3 regions of the Kitasatospora acidiphila genome follow, and region 1 is predicted to be linked to each of the others. Evidence: riboswitches for the same ligand, from Rfam matches in the RefSeq annotation. Region 1 holds a riboswitch; each other region holds the start of a gene.
The links. Region 1 has a riboswitch for cyclic di-AMP ahead of E6W39_RS30445 (C40 family peptidase). Riboswitches for the same ligand answer to the same signal wherever they lie in the genome.

Region 1 (4,790 bases):
CCACTCACCCGATCAGGTAGGCGGCCGGCAGAAGAAGGAGCGGTCCAGTGGCGTCCCACCGCCGTCCCAAGCAGCCGAGTCGTGCGCGGGTCTACGTGTTCACCGCCGCTGCCGCGACGGCGGTCGCCCTCTCCGCGCAGCCGGGCGCCTGGGCCGACCCGAAGCCGTCGGTGGACGACGTCAAGACGCAGGTCGACGGACTGAACCAGCAGGTCGAGGCGGCGTCCGAGAAGTACGACGGGGCCAACGAGCGCGCCACCCAGCTGCGCCAGCAGGCCACCCAGCTGCAGGACCAGGTGGCCCGCACCCAGCAGCAGGTGACGGACCTGGAGTCCGGCCTGGCGGCGGTGGCGGGCGACCAGTACCGCACCGACGGGATCGACCCCGCGGTCCAGGTGATGCTCAACTCCAACCCGCAGAGCTACCTGGACCAGACGGCCAGCATGCAGATGGCCACCACCTCCGAGACCGCCGCGCTGAAGTCGCTCATGGACCAGCAGCGCAAGCTGGACCAGGAGAAGAAGGAAGCCGCCGACACGCTGGCCGAGCTGGACCGCTCGACGCAGGAGCTGAACGCGGCCAAGACCGATGTGCAGGGCAAGTTGGCGGCGGCGCAGCAGCTGCTGGCCTCGCTGAGCGCGGCCGACCGGGCGGCGGTCACCGCCGACGACCACGCCTCGCGCAGCGACGTCCGCACGCCGATCGGCCTGCCGCAGGCCGGCGGTTACGCGGGCAGCGCGGTGCAGCAGGCGCTGACCCGGCTGGGCGACTACTACGTCTGGGGCGCCACCGGCCCGACCACCTTCGACTGCTCGGGCCTGATGCAGTGGTCCTACGCGCAGGCCGGCGTCTCGCTGCCGCGCACCTCGCAGGAGCAGGCCACGGTCGGCACCGCCGTGCCCAGCCTGGCCGACGCGCAGCCCGGCGACCTGGTGATCTACGGCGCCGACGCGCACCACGTGGGGATGTACATCGGCAACGGCAAGGTGGTGCACGCCCCGCACACCGGTGACGTGGTGCGGATCGCCGACGCCGCCTCGATCGGCCCGATCAAGACCATCCGCCGGGTCTGACCCGACCCCGCTGACTCCCCGTCGAGCCACCTGGCCGGCCCTCCTGCTGAGGGTCGGTCAGCGCGTGTCCGGGTCCCGAGCGGTCCGAGTTGTGAGCTGGGACACCTGTTCGTCTGCGTCTTGATCACCGATGGGTGACGCGCTTATCACGGACAGTCAAAGTTCGTAAGTAATTCCGACAAGGATTTGAACACATCACGGACCTGTTACTAGGGTCGGCTCCAGACCGATGCGATGGCGATCACCCGACCCGGGTGGCAGCGGAGGTCCCGCCGAGTTCGGAAAGCAGCCCGGGCAGTTGACGGCCCGAGGGGAGTCCCCGCGGGGGTGCTGTGGACCGGAGCCGGGGAACCACACGTTCCTCCGGGGTGAATCGGCGCCAGGTCGGCCCGCGGGCCGGTGAGGCGTCGTAGGGCATGCTTCCGGCCCGAACCCGTCAGCTCACCCGGTAGGCGGCCCGAGGAAGAAGGATTCGTGGCGTCCCACCGTCGTCCCAAGCCCGTCGGCCGAACTCGCGCGTCGATCCTGACCGCTGCTGCGGCGACCGCCGTCGCCCTGTCCGCACAGACCAGCGCGCACGCCGACCCGGCGCCGACGCTGGACCAGGTGAAGACCCAGGTCGACGACCTCAACCAGAAGGCCGAGGCGGCCAACCAGGCGTACATGACGGCCCAGTCCAAGCAGCAGACGCTGCAGAAGCAGGTCGGCGACCTGCAGGACCAGGTGGCCCGGCAGCAGGACCAGGTGACCAACCTGCAGAACGGCCTGGCCGGCGTGGCCGCCGACCAGTACGCCAACGACGGGATATCCCCGACGGTTCAGCTGATGCTGAACGCGAACCCGGACAGCTTCCTCAACCAGGCCGGCTCGATCAACCAGCTGAACACCAGCCAGGGCGAGACGCTGAAGGAGCTCCAGCAGGAGCAGCGCAAGCTCGACCAGGACAAGGCCGACGCGAGCGGCAAGCTGGCCGAGCTGGACTCCACCACCGCCCAGCTGAAGTCCGCCAAGGACGACGCCCAGGCCAAGCTGAAGGCCGCCCAGGACCTGCTCAACTCGCTCACCGAGCAGCAGAAGCAGGCCATCGCCGCGCAGGAGGCCCAGGCCGCCGCCGCTGCCAAGGCCGCCGCCAGCCAGGCCCAGAGCCAGGCCGGCCAGCAGGACGCCGCCTCCCGCGGCAGCGCCCGCACCGATCTGAGCAGCATCCCGGCCGGCTCGCACGCGCAGGCCGCGATCGCCGCCGCCGAGTCCGCGCTGGGCTCGCCGTACGTCTACGGTGCCGCCGGTCCGACCTCGTTCGACTGCTCGGGCCTGATGCAGTGGGCCTACGCGAAGGCCGGCGTCTCGCTGCCGCGCACCTCCGAGGAGCAGGCCACGATCGGCACCAACGTGGGCACGGACATCGCCAACGCGCAGCCCGGCGACCTGATCATCTACTTCTCCGACATGCACCACGTCGGCATGTACGTGGGTGGCGGGCAGATCATCCACGCCCCGCACACCGGCGCGGTCGTGCACTACGAGAACGCCACCGTGATGCCGATCGCGGCCATCATCCGCGTGTGATGCGCCCCTGACGGTTCGTCGGGAAAGAGCCCGGTCCCCGCTTCGGGGGCCGGGCTCTTTCGGCTGCATGTCCGATTCTTGGTCAAATATTCGTATTGGCAGGGGTTTGGACTCGTCCGCCCCGACTCGCTAACGTCGGCGCGGATCTGTTCCGCCGCCGATTGGAGTCGTCAGCCCATGACGATGCCGCAACGCCCGGTGCTCCCGGGCCGCACTCCCCAGCAGGGCGCCGAACGTCGGCTCTCCCGGGTGCTGGCGGTCACCGCCGCCGCGACCACGGCGCTGGCGATAGCGGCGGGCGGCGCGGCGCAGGCGGCGCCCGGCGGGCCCGGACCGGACCGGGCCGGCGTCAGGGCGCAGGTCGACCAGCTCTACACGGAGGCCGAGCAGGCGTCGGAGCGCTCCACCGCCGCCGAGGACGACGCCAAGCGGCTGCAGCGCGAGGCGACCGAGCTGCAGGGGCGGTGGCCCGGGACCAGGAGGCGGTCACCGAGACCCGCACCGCGCTCGCCGAGATCGCCGCCGCCCAGTACCGCTCCGGCGGGATGGACCCGGCCGTGCAGCTGATGCTCTCCGGCGACCCGACCCGCTACCTGGCCGAAGCCCGCAGCCTGGGGCAGGCGGGTGAGCAGCGGGCCGACTCGCTGCGCACGCTCCAGCAGCAGGAGCGCGCCCTGGACCAGCGCCGCGCCGAGGCGACCGCCAAGCTGGCCGAGCTGGAGGCGGTCCGCAGCACGCTGGCGCAGAGCAGGCAGCAGCTGCAGGACCGGCTGAAGAGCGCCCAGGCCCTGCTCGGCACCCTGACCGCCGACGACCGGGCGCAGCTGGCCGCACAGGACGAGCGGGACGCCGAGCAGCGCGCCACCCGCGGCACCGACCGGCTCGACCTGGGCAGCGCGCCGCCCTCCTCGGACCGCGCCGGCATCGCGCTGGCCGCCGCGCTGGGCAAGCTCGGGTCGCCCTACGTCTACGGAGCCACCGGGCCCGATGCCTTCGACTGCTCCGGTCTGATGTACTGGGCCTGGCGGCAGGCCGGAGTGACCCTGCCGCGCACCTCCCAGGCGCAGGCGTTCGGGGGGCGGCGGATCAGCCTGGCCGAGGCGCAACCGGGAGACTTGGTGATCTTCTTCAAGGACATGCACCACGTCGGCATGTACGTCGGCGGTGGCACGGTGATCCATGCCCCGCACCCCGGAGCCCAGGTGCGGTACGAGAGCGTCTCGGCGATGCCGGTCTCAGCGGTGGTGCGGGTCTGAGCGCCGTCGAGAGGCTGCCGGTGGAGAGCGCGGCACACGCCGGTGCGGCCAGTCGCGCCGGGGTGTCGCGGCGTACCGCGCTGCTGCTGGTGGCGGGGGCGCTCACCCAGCTCTCGCTGCCGCCGGCCGCCGCGCCGTCCGCCGACCGGCGGCCGGCGGACGGCCGGCTCGCCGCCGACCGGCTGACCGCGCTGCTCGCCCGCCGCGCCGACCGGCTGCGGACCGGCGAGCTGGCCGCGCTGCCGCTGGCCGAGCTCGACTACCGGCCGGTCGGCTGGGACGCCGGCACGGTCACCGCCGAGCTGCGGTACCGGCTGCTCGGCTACGACGACTACCCCGCGGTGCTGCAGCGCCGGCTCACCCTGGCCGGCGCGGCGGTGACGGGCGAGGGCGCGGCCCCGGACGCGGCCGCGGCGCCCTGGGACCTGGGCACGCCCGACCCGGTGCGCGGGGCGCGCTGCCTGGTGCTCGGCCCCGCCGGGTCGGCCGAGCTCGCCGCGCTGGCGGCGATCGGCGACCGCGCGGTGCCGGCCGTCAGCGCCGTCTGGGGGACCGGCTGGGCGCAGCGGCTGGTGCTGCAACTGCCGGGCAGCGAGCCGCAGTTCGCCCAGCTGCTGGGGGTCGACCCGGGCTCCTACCAGGACATAGCCGCGGTCACCAGCGCGGCGGCCGGTGCGCCGCTGCACACCCCCGCCGACCGGGTGATGGTCAATCCGGATGCCTTCCGGCAGCTCAGCGAGGTCGGCAAGCAGGTGGTGATCACCCATGAGACCACCCATGTGGCGACCCGCGGCGACACCCACCCCTGGACCCCGCTCTGGCTCTCCGAGGGGGTGGCGGACTGGACCGCCTACCTGACCACCGGCCGCACCGCCCGGCAGATCGCGCCCGAGCT
Region 2 (4,790 bases), 4.8 Mb from region 1:
GTGCCCGGCGGCCCGCAGGCCGCCACGTACTTCACCCATGAGGTGCCGCAGGCGGTGGCGGGCGCGTTCCGGGTGATCGGCCAGGGGCGCGGCTGGGGCATCGTCGGCGACTCCACCGGCGGCTACTGCGCACTCAAGCTGGCGATGCGCGATCCGGCCGCGTTCCCGGCCGCCGCCTCGCTCTCCGGCTACTTCAAAGCGGCCGAGGATCCGACCACCGGCGACCTGTTCGCCGGGGACCAGCAGCGGCGCAACGAGGCCGACCTGCTCTGGCGGCTGCACAACCTGCCGCCCCCGGCGGTGGCGGAGCTGCTCGCGTACAGCAAGGACGACCCCGCCTCGGTGCGGGACAGCACGGCCTTCGCCGCCGCCGTGCGGCCGCCGATGACGGCCTCGGTGAGCACCGTCGACCACGGCGGGCACAACTTCGAGACCTGGACCCGTCTGGAGCCCACGGCGCTCAGCTGGCTCTCCGAGCACCTGGCCAAGCCGGGCTGACGGTCAGTCCGAAGACCTGGTCACTGGGAAGACCTGGTCACTGGGAAGACCTCGTCTGTGGGAAGACCTGCTCAGTCGGAAGAACTGGTCGGTCAGATGACCGGTTCCAGCGTGCCGGTGTGCAGTTCGCCGACCCGGCCGCCCTCGCCCTCGAAGGTCCAGAACGCCCGTACCGTCAGCGCGCCCAGGTCCATCACATGGCTGACCGTGATGCCGGTCTGCTCGGTCCAGCTGACGAAGTAGATCTGCGGCGCGACCTCGGCGACCTGCAGCTCGACGTCCTCCCACTGGCCGGCCGACTCGCCCAGCCCCTCCCAGTGCAGCCGCTTGCCGTCGGCCGAGTAGGCGTTGCGGAAGACGGCTCCGTTGTCGACCTGGAAGAGGTACGTCCGCCCGGCGAAGGCGGGCAGGGCAGCGGTCTCGCTCATGGCGGGGGAGTTCTCCGGTCGAAAAAAGTCGGGGTTGTGGGACTCCTCCCACGCTATCGGAATGGCGCGGCGGAGGGAGAATGGTGACGCGACACGCGCGTGCCGCGGCTCGTCGGCCGTCCGGCCAGCCGGTGGCCTCCGGTGGGTGCGGCGGCGTGCCGGGTCGGGAGGTCCACGATGCGCAAGGTCGCCGACTGCCGAGAGTTCCCCAGCGAGAGCAACTGCTCGCTGTGCATCACCGGCGAGGAGGAAGAGGTGGTCCGTGCCGCCGCCGAGCACGCGGTCTCGGTGCACGGACACCAGGACGGCAAGGAGCTGCGCGACCAGATCCGCGCGACGCTCAAGGACGAGCTGGTGCTCCAGCACACCTGAGCACGGTCCAGCCTGAACACGTCCCGGCCGGGACATGGCCCGGCCGGGACGCGGACACACCTGAACACACGTCCATGCCCGGACATCCGTCGAGCCGCTCTGCGGCCCACGGGAGTCCCACGGGAGGTTCCGCATGGCCGGGGCGGCACCGGTCTGCTGAACTGGAGGTACGCCGAGGAGGTGGTCACGGTGGCCGAGCATGCCGGGGGCGATGCGATGAACGCCGGCGAGGAGGGCCAGGTGATGGAGTTCCTGGGGCGGGTCATCACCGATGCCGGGGCAGCCGTCGCAGGGCTCTGCACCGCGCTCGGCGACCGGCTCGGGCTCTACGCCGCGATGGCTGGCGCTGGTCCGATGACCACCGCCCGGCTGGCGGAGCTGACCGGTCTCGAGGAGCGCTACGTACGTGAGTGGCTGGCCGCCCAGGTGGCCGGGGAGTACGTGGAGTACGACGCGGCGGACGACACCTACCTGCTCCCGGACGTGCACGCCGCGGTGCTCGCCTACCCGGAGGTCCCGACCTATGCCGGCGGCTTCTTCACGCTGCTGCAGGCGCTGTACGCGACCGAGGACTCGCTGCTGGAGGCGTTCCGCACCGGAAACGGGGTCGGTTGGGAGCAGCACAGCAGCGCGCTGTTCTCCGGTACCGCCAAGTTCTTCCGTCCCGGTTACATGAGCGCATTGGTGCCGGAGTGGATCCCGGCGATGAACGGCACCGAGCGCAAGCTGCGGAACGGCGGTCAGGTGGCCGACGTGGGCTGCGGCTACGGCTACTCGACGCTGCTGATGGCGCGCGCCTACCCACAGTCGCGGTTCCACGGCTTCGACTTCCACCTGCCGTCGATCGAGGCGGCGCGGGCGATAGCCGCCGAGCAGCGCCTCGCCGACCGGGCCGACTTCGAGGTGGCTACGGCCCAGGACTTCCCCGGCAGCGGCTATGACCTGATCACCTTCTTCGACTGCCTGCACGACATGGGCGACCCGGGCGCGGCCCTGCGCCACGCCGAGCAGGCCCTGGCCGACGGCGGGAGCTGCATGATCGTCGAGCCCAACGCCTCCCCGGACGTCGCGGCGAACGCCAACCCGATCGGCCGGGCGCTGACCGCTGCCTCGGTCGCGATCTGCCTGCCCTCGGCGCTGGCCCAGCACGGGCCGGAGGCACTGGGCAACCACGCCGGTGAGGACGTCATGCGCCACCTCGCCGACGACGCCGGTCTGCATCACTGGAGGCTGGCCGCCGAGAGTCCGGTGAACCGGGTGTACGCCGCGAGCCGGTAGCCGTCCGAGCGGTCCCGCCGCCCCCGAATCGTCGTCGGGGGCGGCGAGGCCGTGCCGCGGCTCGATCAGCAGGCGATCAGCAGGTGAAGTCGATCAGGTAGAACGTGGCGTAGTGGTCGGAGGTGTAGTAGTCCTCCTGGTCACCCTCGCCGGTGATGATTCTGCGGGCGCCGCGGGTGGGAGCGCCGGGGGTGATCACGGTGTACTCGTGGTAGTAGCCGTAGGACTGGGCGGGCAGGACGCCCTCGCGGTTCTGGAAGACCACGCCGTCCTGGGAGTACGGGAACGGGCCGCCGTTGGCGATCTCGTTCAGGGTGTCGTCGGCCTGCTGGGGGAGGGCGCTCTGGCAGATGTTGCCACTCACATCGGCGTGGGCGTCGGTGGCGACGAGAGCGGTGGGGGCCAGGGTGAGCAGGCCGACGGTCAGCACGGACGCGGTACGCGACTTCAACGCGCGTAGAAGAGTCTGCATGTGCAGCAGTCTGGAGTCCTGGGAGCTTCCTGGGAAGGTGTCGCGCAAGACTTCATGTCCACGTAACTTGCCTGCTGCGCAGGCTACTTGTGGGCGTCGCCGACGGGGGCGGCAGGGGGCGGTGTGACCCTTGCGACACTTCTTAAACATTGTTAATGCTCACATCATCTGCCTAGCCTGCACGCATTCGCCGACTCCGGCGGATCCATCGTCGGGACGCCGAGTCCTGCCTGCCCGACGCCGGTGACCACAGCATCGCCACGGGCAGGAGCGGGGGACCCAGTAGTGCCGCGACTCTGCTCGCGCGCCCATGTGGCGTGCGGCGTGCGCCGCGGCTAGGGGTGAGGCCGTCCGCTCCCACGGGCGACGGCCGGGCACAGTGCGGCCCGAACCCGACAGCTAACTCCGCAGGCGTCGCACGAGGAACTGCCGTGATCCCTGCCGCCACCCCCGCCCGCCTCGGCATCGTCGCCGGCGCCCTGGGTCTGCTCGCCGTGCCGATGGTCGGCCAGGTCAACGCCTGGGCCAGCCCCGCCGCCGCGCCGACCGTCACCCAGGACCGCCTGGCCCCGACCAGCGCCGCCGCCAACGCCAACGTCACCGCCGACCTGACCGTCCACTCCAGCTCCTGCTTCACCGTGCAGAGGCTCGGTGTCGGCGTGCGCGACGCGGCCGGCCACAACCTCGACTTCCCCGGCTCGCACACCAATGTGCAGCTCTGCCCGGGCGGGGTCTCGATGACCACCGGCGCCCGCAGCTTCCCGATCGGCAGCTACACCGTCTTCGGCTACTACCAGGACCACGCCGGTGCCTGGCACAACCTGGCGAGCAAGCAGCTCACCGTCGCCAAGACCGCCCCGACGCCGGCCCCGCCCCGGCCCCGGCCCCGGCCCCGGCCCCGGCCCCGGCCCCGGCCCCCGCGCCGACTCCGACCCCGGCGCCGGCTCCCGCCCCGGCCCCGGCGCCCGGCTCCAAGCCCACCCCCACGCCTACCCCACCCCCACCCCCACCCCCGCCCCGACTCCGTCGCCGACTCCGGCCTCGCCGATCGCCGGGAAGTCGCTGATCTGGTCGGACGAGTTCAACGGCAGCGGTGTGGACACCAACCGCTGGAACGACACCAGCAGCGGGGCCTACCACTACGGCACCCACAACCCGAACGACAACAAGCTCGACTGGATCGACCCGTCTGCGGTCACCATCGCCAACGGCGTCGCCACCTTCACCGCCACGCCCAGCACCAAGGTCCTGGAAAACGGCAACAAGGCCTGGAACACCGGTCTGCTCACCACCCAGAAGTCCCGCAGAACTTCCAGGTGCACACCGGCGACTACGCCGAGACCCGGGTGCAGCTGCCCAGCCAGCAGGGCGCCTGGGCGTCGTTCTGGACCTGGGAGAACGGCAACACCGCGCTGGGGACCAGCCACGGTGAGATCGACTCCTTCGAGTACCACCCCGACAACCCGAACGTGCTGGAGCTGACCAACCACGTCAACACCGCCTACAAGGGCGACCGGGACGCCAACGCCATCAAGCCGGGCGGGTGGGTGACCGTGGGTACCTACTACGGTGCCAACTCGGTCGACTGGTACGTCAACGGCGTCAAGGTCTTCTCCGACGGCAAGGGCGTCGGCCAGAACTGGTCGGCCAGTCTGATCCTGGACATGGCCATCAGCGCGGGCAAGTACCACCCCTCGCCGTCGACTTCGACCCCGATCACCATGGCGGCCGACTACGTGCGC
Region 3 (4,790 bases), 2.7 Mb from region 1:
CGAGCGGACCAGTGCGCCCGCGCTGGCCCGGGAGCTCACCGAGCGGGCCCCGCTGGTGTTCCTGGGCGGCCAGGACGGCGACCCGGGGCTGACCGACGCGCTGGCCAGGATCGCGGTGGAGCACGCCGGCGAGGCGCCCGAGATCGAGCTGCTGCCCGGCTCCTACGACCTGCCCGGCGCCCGGCTGCTCGACCTGGTCGCGGTGATGGACCGGCTGCGGTCGCCCGGCGGCTGCCCGTGGGACGCCGAGCAGACCCATGACTCGCTGGTGAAGTACCTGGTCGAGGAGGCCTACGAGCTGGTCGAGGCGATCGAGGAGGGCGACCGGGCGACGCTGCGCGAGGAGCTCGGCGATGTGCTGCTGCAGGTCTTCTTCCACTCCCGGATCGGCGAGGAGCACGCCGAGGACCCGTTCTCCATCGACGACGTGGCCGGGGACATCGTGGACAAGCTGGTCTACCGTCACCCGCACGTCTTCGCCGACTCGGACGCCGAGACCACGGACCAGGTGGAGGCCAACTGGGAGGCGCTCAAGGCGGCCGAGAAGCAGGACCGGGAGTCGGTGCTGGACGGCGTGCCCAGCGGGCTGCCGGCGCTGGCGTACGCGGCCAAGCTGGTCTCCCGGGTGCGGCGCGCGGACTTCACCGGGGTGCCGGACGCGCCCTACGAGCTGCCGGCCGAGCTGACCGAGGAGAGCGCGGGCGCCCTGCTGCTGGCCGTGGTGCAGCGGGCGCACGACGCCAGGGTGGATCCGGACGCGGCGCTGCGGCGCGCCGCGCGCGGCTACCGGGCGGCCGTGCGGGCCGCGGAGGGCCTGGCCGACTGAGCGGGACGGGTCAGGCCGCGGTGCGCCTGACCGGCTCCCGCTGCGGCGGCAGCAGTTCGCCGATCGCCTCGCTCAGCGGGTAGAGCAGCTCGGCCAGCCGGTCCAGGTCGCCGGGGAGGTCGGCCAGGGTGACGATCCGCTCGCCGTCCGGGCCGGCCACGCAGAACAGGTCGATCCGGCCCAGGTGCTTCTCGCAGGTGTCGACCAGGGCGGCGATGTCGCTGGGCTGGTGGATGTCCGAGGAGACACCGACCACCGGGCAGCCGGTGCGGTCCAGGGCGGCGGCCAGGTCCTCGGCGACGCCGACCCGGGGGTGCGCCAGCAGCAGACCGGTGGCTCCCGCTGCGGCGAACCGGCGGGCCGGCGCGTCGCCGTCGCCGCCGTCGAGCACCGCGATGACCACCACTTGCCCGGCTACTCGCATGGCCTGACTCCTCTCCGTGGGCACCACCGCACTGTGGCCCACCCATTAATCGGGGATCGTAGGCTTCGCCTGACCCTCCGCAACAGGGATTACCCGGCAGGTGACCAGACTCACTCCCACTTGGGAACGGATACGGTCAAGACATGCCCAACCAGCCGCCCGCCCCGATGCCGCCCCTGTTCACCTGGGAGTTCGCCGCCGATCCCTACCCGGCGTACGCCTGGCTGCGGGAGCACGCCCCGGTGCACCGCACCACGCTGCCCAGCGGGGTGGACGCCTGGCTGGTGACGCGGTATGCGGACGCCCGGCAGGCGCTGGCCGACAGCCGGCTCTCCAAGAACCCGGCGCACCACAGTGAGCAGGCGCACCGCACCGGTCGGGTCGGCATCCCGGGGGAGCGGCAGGCCGATCTGATGACCCACCTGCTGAACATCGACCCGCCGGACCACACCCGGCTGCGGCGGCTGGTCTCCAAGGCGTTCACCCCGCGCCGGGTGGCCGAGTTCGAGCCCCGGGTGCAGCGCCTGACCGACCGGCTGATCGACACCTTCGCGGCGCGCGGCTCGGCCGATCTGATCCACGAGTTCGCGTTCCCGCTGCCGATCTACGCGATCTGCGACCTGCTGGGGGTGCCGGCCGAGGACCAGGACGACTTCCGTGACTGGGCCGGGATGATGATCCGCCACGGCGGTGGTCCGCGCGGCGGCGTGGCCCGGGCGGTCAAGAAGATGCGCGCCTATCTGCTGGAGCTGATCCACCGCAAGCGCGGGGGGGAGTTGGGCGAGGACCTGATCTCCGGTCTGATCCGGGCGAGCGACCACGGCGAGCACCTGACCGAGAACGAGGCCGCCGCCATGGCCTTCATCCTGCTGTTCGCCGGCTTCGAGACGACCGTCAACCTGATCGGCAACGGCGTCTTCGCGCTGCTGAACCACCCGGAGCAGCGGGCCCGCCTGCAGGCCTCGGTGGCGGCCGGGGAGACCGGGCTGCTGACCACCGCGGTCGAGGAACTGCTGCGCTACGACGGCCCGGTGGAGCTGGCCACCTGGCGGTTCGCCACCTCGCCGCTGAGCATCGGCGGGGTGGACATCCCGGTCGGCGATCCGGTGCTGGTGGTGCTGGCCGCGGCCGATCGCGACCCGGCCAGGTTCGACCAGCCGGACACCATGGACCTGGCCCGCCGGGACAATCCGCACCTGGGGTTCGGGCACGGCATCCACTACTGCATCGGCGCGCCGCTGGCCCGGCTGGAGGGCCAGCGGGCGCTGGCCACGCTGCTGACCCGGCTTCCGGACCTGCGACTCGCCGCCGAGCCGGGGGAGTTGCGCTGGCGCGGCGGTCTGATCATGCGCGGACTGCGCGAACTGCCGGTTTCGTTCACGCCCGAAAAGCCCGCGGACGCAGTCGAAAACTGAGTGTGCGCCAACTCCCGCCGTTGTGACGGCGCGTCGGAAGCATCGGTGCAGTCATGGTCTGAATGCGGATCAAATCGGTCAAACCTGACCGGTTGGTAGGCGATGCATGACGCACCGTAATTTCCGCGTGATGTGGGCGATATGAGCTTGTGATTGGTCAGTAGATCTGCTTACTCTCCCAGGAGTTCGCGTAGGCGAACCCCGCACGCGAGTACGCCGAATCCTGCCCATCGCGTCGCCGGGACACCTGACCACCAGGGGGCAGGGGCGGGGGACCCAGGTTTTTCTGCCGTCTCCCACGGCTAGGGGTGAAGCCGACCGCCGGAGCGATCCGAGCGGGCGGCCGGGCCAACCTCACCGGTCCGAACCCGACAGCTCACCTCGCAGGCGTGCGGAGAGGGACGTCTCAATGCTGTTTGGCACCGGCCGCCATCGTCGCCGTACCACCGCAGAGAAGGCCATCGCCGTAGCCGGCTTGGCAGGCGCGGGAGTTGCGATGCCGCTGCTCACCGCGACCGGCGCGCACGCCGCCCCGGTCTCCGTGTGGGACGGCGTGGCGAACTGCGAGAGCACCAGCAACTGGTCGATCAACACCGGCAACGGCTTCTACGGCGGGCTGCAGTTCACCAACTCGACCTGGGCCGCGTACGGCGGCACCCAGTACGCCCCGCGGGCCGACCTGGCCAGCAAGGACCAGCAGATCGCGGTCGCCGAGCGGGTGCTGGCCTCGCAGGGGCCGGGCGCCTGGCCGGTCTGCTCGGTCAAGGCCGGGCTGACCCAGGGCGGCGCCCCGGCCTCCGCGAACCCCGGCGGCGGCGCGGCCGCCTCCCGGTCCGCCGAGCGGTCGGCCCAGCCCCAGCAGGCCAAGCCGCAGCAGGCCCAGCCCAGGTCGGCCGCCCCGCAGCACCGGTCGACCCCGAAGCCGGCCCAGCCGAAGCCGGCCCCGCAGCCCGCCGAGCCGTCCACGGCCGGTGCCCACGAGTACACCGTCCGGCCCGGCGACACGCTCTCCACCATCGCCCAGGGCCAGCAGGTGATCGGCGGCTGGCAGGCGCTCTACCAGGCCAATCACGCGACGGTCGGCCAGGACCCAAACCTGATCTTCCCCGGCCAGACGCTCCACCTCGGCTGACCCGCCGACGCCCGGCCCCCGGGGCCGCCGCACCGGCGGCGGCCCCGGACCGGGGCGGACGGGCATTCAGGTGAACTACCGACAGGTAGCAGAACCACACCGTGAGACGGGAGCCAGGTCCCGGTCTCCGGTCGGGCCGGTGCGGTTAGGCTCTGGTCGTAAGGCCCCCGTCCTCCCGCTGTCCCCAGGACCGCTTCCGCAAGGAGATGCATAGTGCCGTCCATCGATGTCGTCGTCGCACGCGAGATCCTCGACTCCCGCGGCAACCCCACGGTCGAGGTCGAGGTCGGCCTCGACGACGGCAGCACCGGCCGTGCCGCCGTCCCGTCCGGCGCCTCCACCGGAGCCTTCGAGGCGCTGGAGCTGCGTGACGGTGACAAGAACCGCTACGGCGGCAAGGGCGTGGAGAAGGCCGTCCTCGCCGTCATCGAGCAGATCGGCCCGGAGCTGGTCGGCTACGACGCCACCGAGCAGCGGCTGATCGACCAGGCGATGCTCGACCTGGACGCCACCCCGGACAAGTCCTCGCTCGGCGCCAACGCCATCCTCGGCGTCTCGCTGGCCGTGGCGCACGCCGCCTCCGAGGCCTCGGACCTGCCGCTCTTCCGCTACCTGGGCGGCCCGAACGCGCACGTCCTGCCGGTCCCGATGATGAACATCCTCAACGGCGGCGCGCACGCCGACTCCAACGTGGACATCCAGGAGTTCATGATCGCGCCGATCGGCGCCGAGTCGTTCTCCGAGGCGCTGCGCTGGGGTGCCGAGGTCTACCACACCCTCAAGGCGGTGCTGAAGGAGCGCGGCCTGTCCACCGGCCTGGGCGACGAGGGCGGCTTCGCCCCGAACCTGGAGACCAACCGCGCCGCGCTGGACCTCATCACCGAGGCCATCAAGCAGGCCGGCTACGTGCCGGGCAAGGACATCGCGCTGGCCCTGGACGTCGCCGCCACCGAGTTCTACAAGGACGGCGCCTACCAGTTCGAGGGCAAGTCG

Region 2: another riboswitch for cyclic di-AMP. It lies ahead of E6W39_RS42710 (glycoside hydrolase family 16 protein); the one in region 1 lies ahead of E6W39_RS30445 (C40 family peptidase).
Region 3: another riboswitch for cyclic di-AMP. It lies ahead of E6W39_RS43530 (transglycosylase family protein); the one in region 1 lies ahead of E6W39_RS30445 (C40 family peptidase).

Annotation. Positions count from the first base shown of each region.
Region 1 is NZ_VIGB01000003.1:6,436,821-6,441,610, forward strand. It holds gene E6W39_RS30440 (C40 family peptidase) at 48-1,073, shown strand; cyclic di-AMP (ydaO/yuaA leader) riboswitch at 1,416-1,523, shown strand; gene E6W39_RS30445 (C40 family peptidase) at 1,548-2,639, shown strand; gene E6W39_RS43750 (hypothetical protein) at 2,817-3,206, shown strand; gene E6W39_RS30450 (C40 family peptidase) at 3,104-3,895, shown strand; gene E6W39_RS30455 (hypothetical protein) at 3,916-4,790, shown strand, end outside.
Region 2 is NZ_VIGB01000003.1:1,597,047-1,601,836, reverse strand. It holds gene E6W39_RS08110 (alpha/beta hydrolase) at 1-498, shown strand, start outside; gene E6W39_RS08105 (phenolic acid decarboxylase) at 591-926, opposite strand; gene E6W39_RS08100 (DUF1059 domain-containing protein) at 1,104-1,298, shown strand; gene E6W39_RS08095 (class I SAM-dependent methyltransferase) at 1,515-2,576, shown strand; gene E6W39_RS08090 (ribonuclease) at 2,653-3,048, opposite strand; cyclic di-AMP (ydaO/yuaA leader) riboswitch at 3,295-3,476, shown strand; gene E6W39_RS42710 (glycoside hydrolase family 16 protein) at 3,480-4,790, shown strand, end outside.
Region 3 is NZ_VIGB01000003.1:3,713,037-3,717,826, reverse strand. It holds gene E6W39_RS17370 (MazG family protein) at 1-826, shown strand, start outside; gene E6W39_RS17365 (SDR family NAD(P)-dependent oxidoreductase) at 837-1,250, opposite strand; gene E6W39_RS17360 (cytochrome P450 family protein) at 1,394-2,665, shown strand; cyclic di-AMP (ydaO/yuaA leader) riboswitch at 2,870-3,071, shown strand; gene E6W39_RS43530 (transglycosylase family protein) at 3,162-3,797, shown strand; gene eno (phosphopyruvate hydratase) at 4,011-4,790, shown strand, end outside.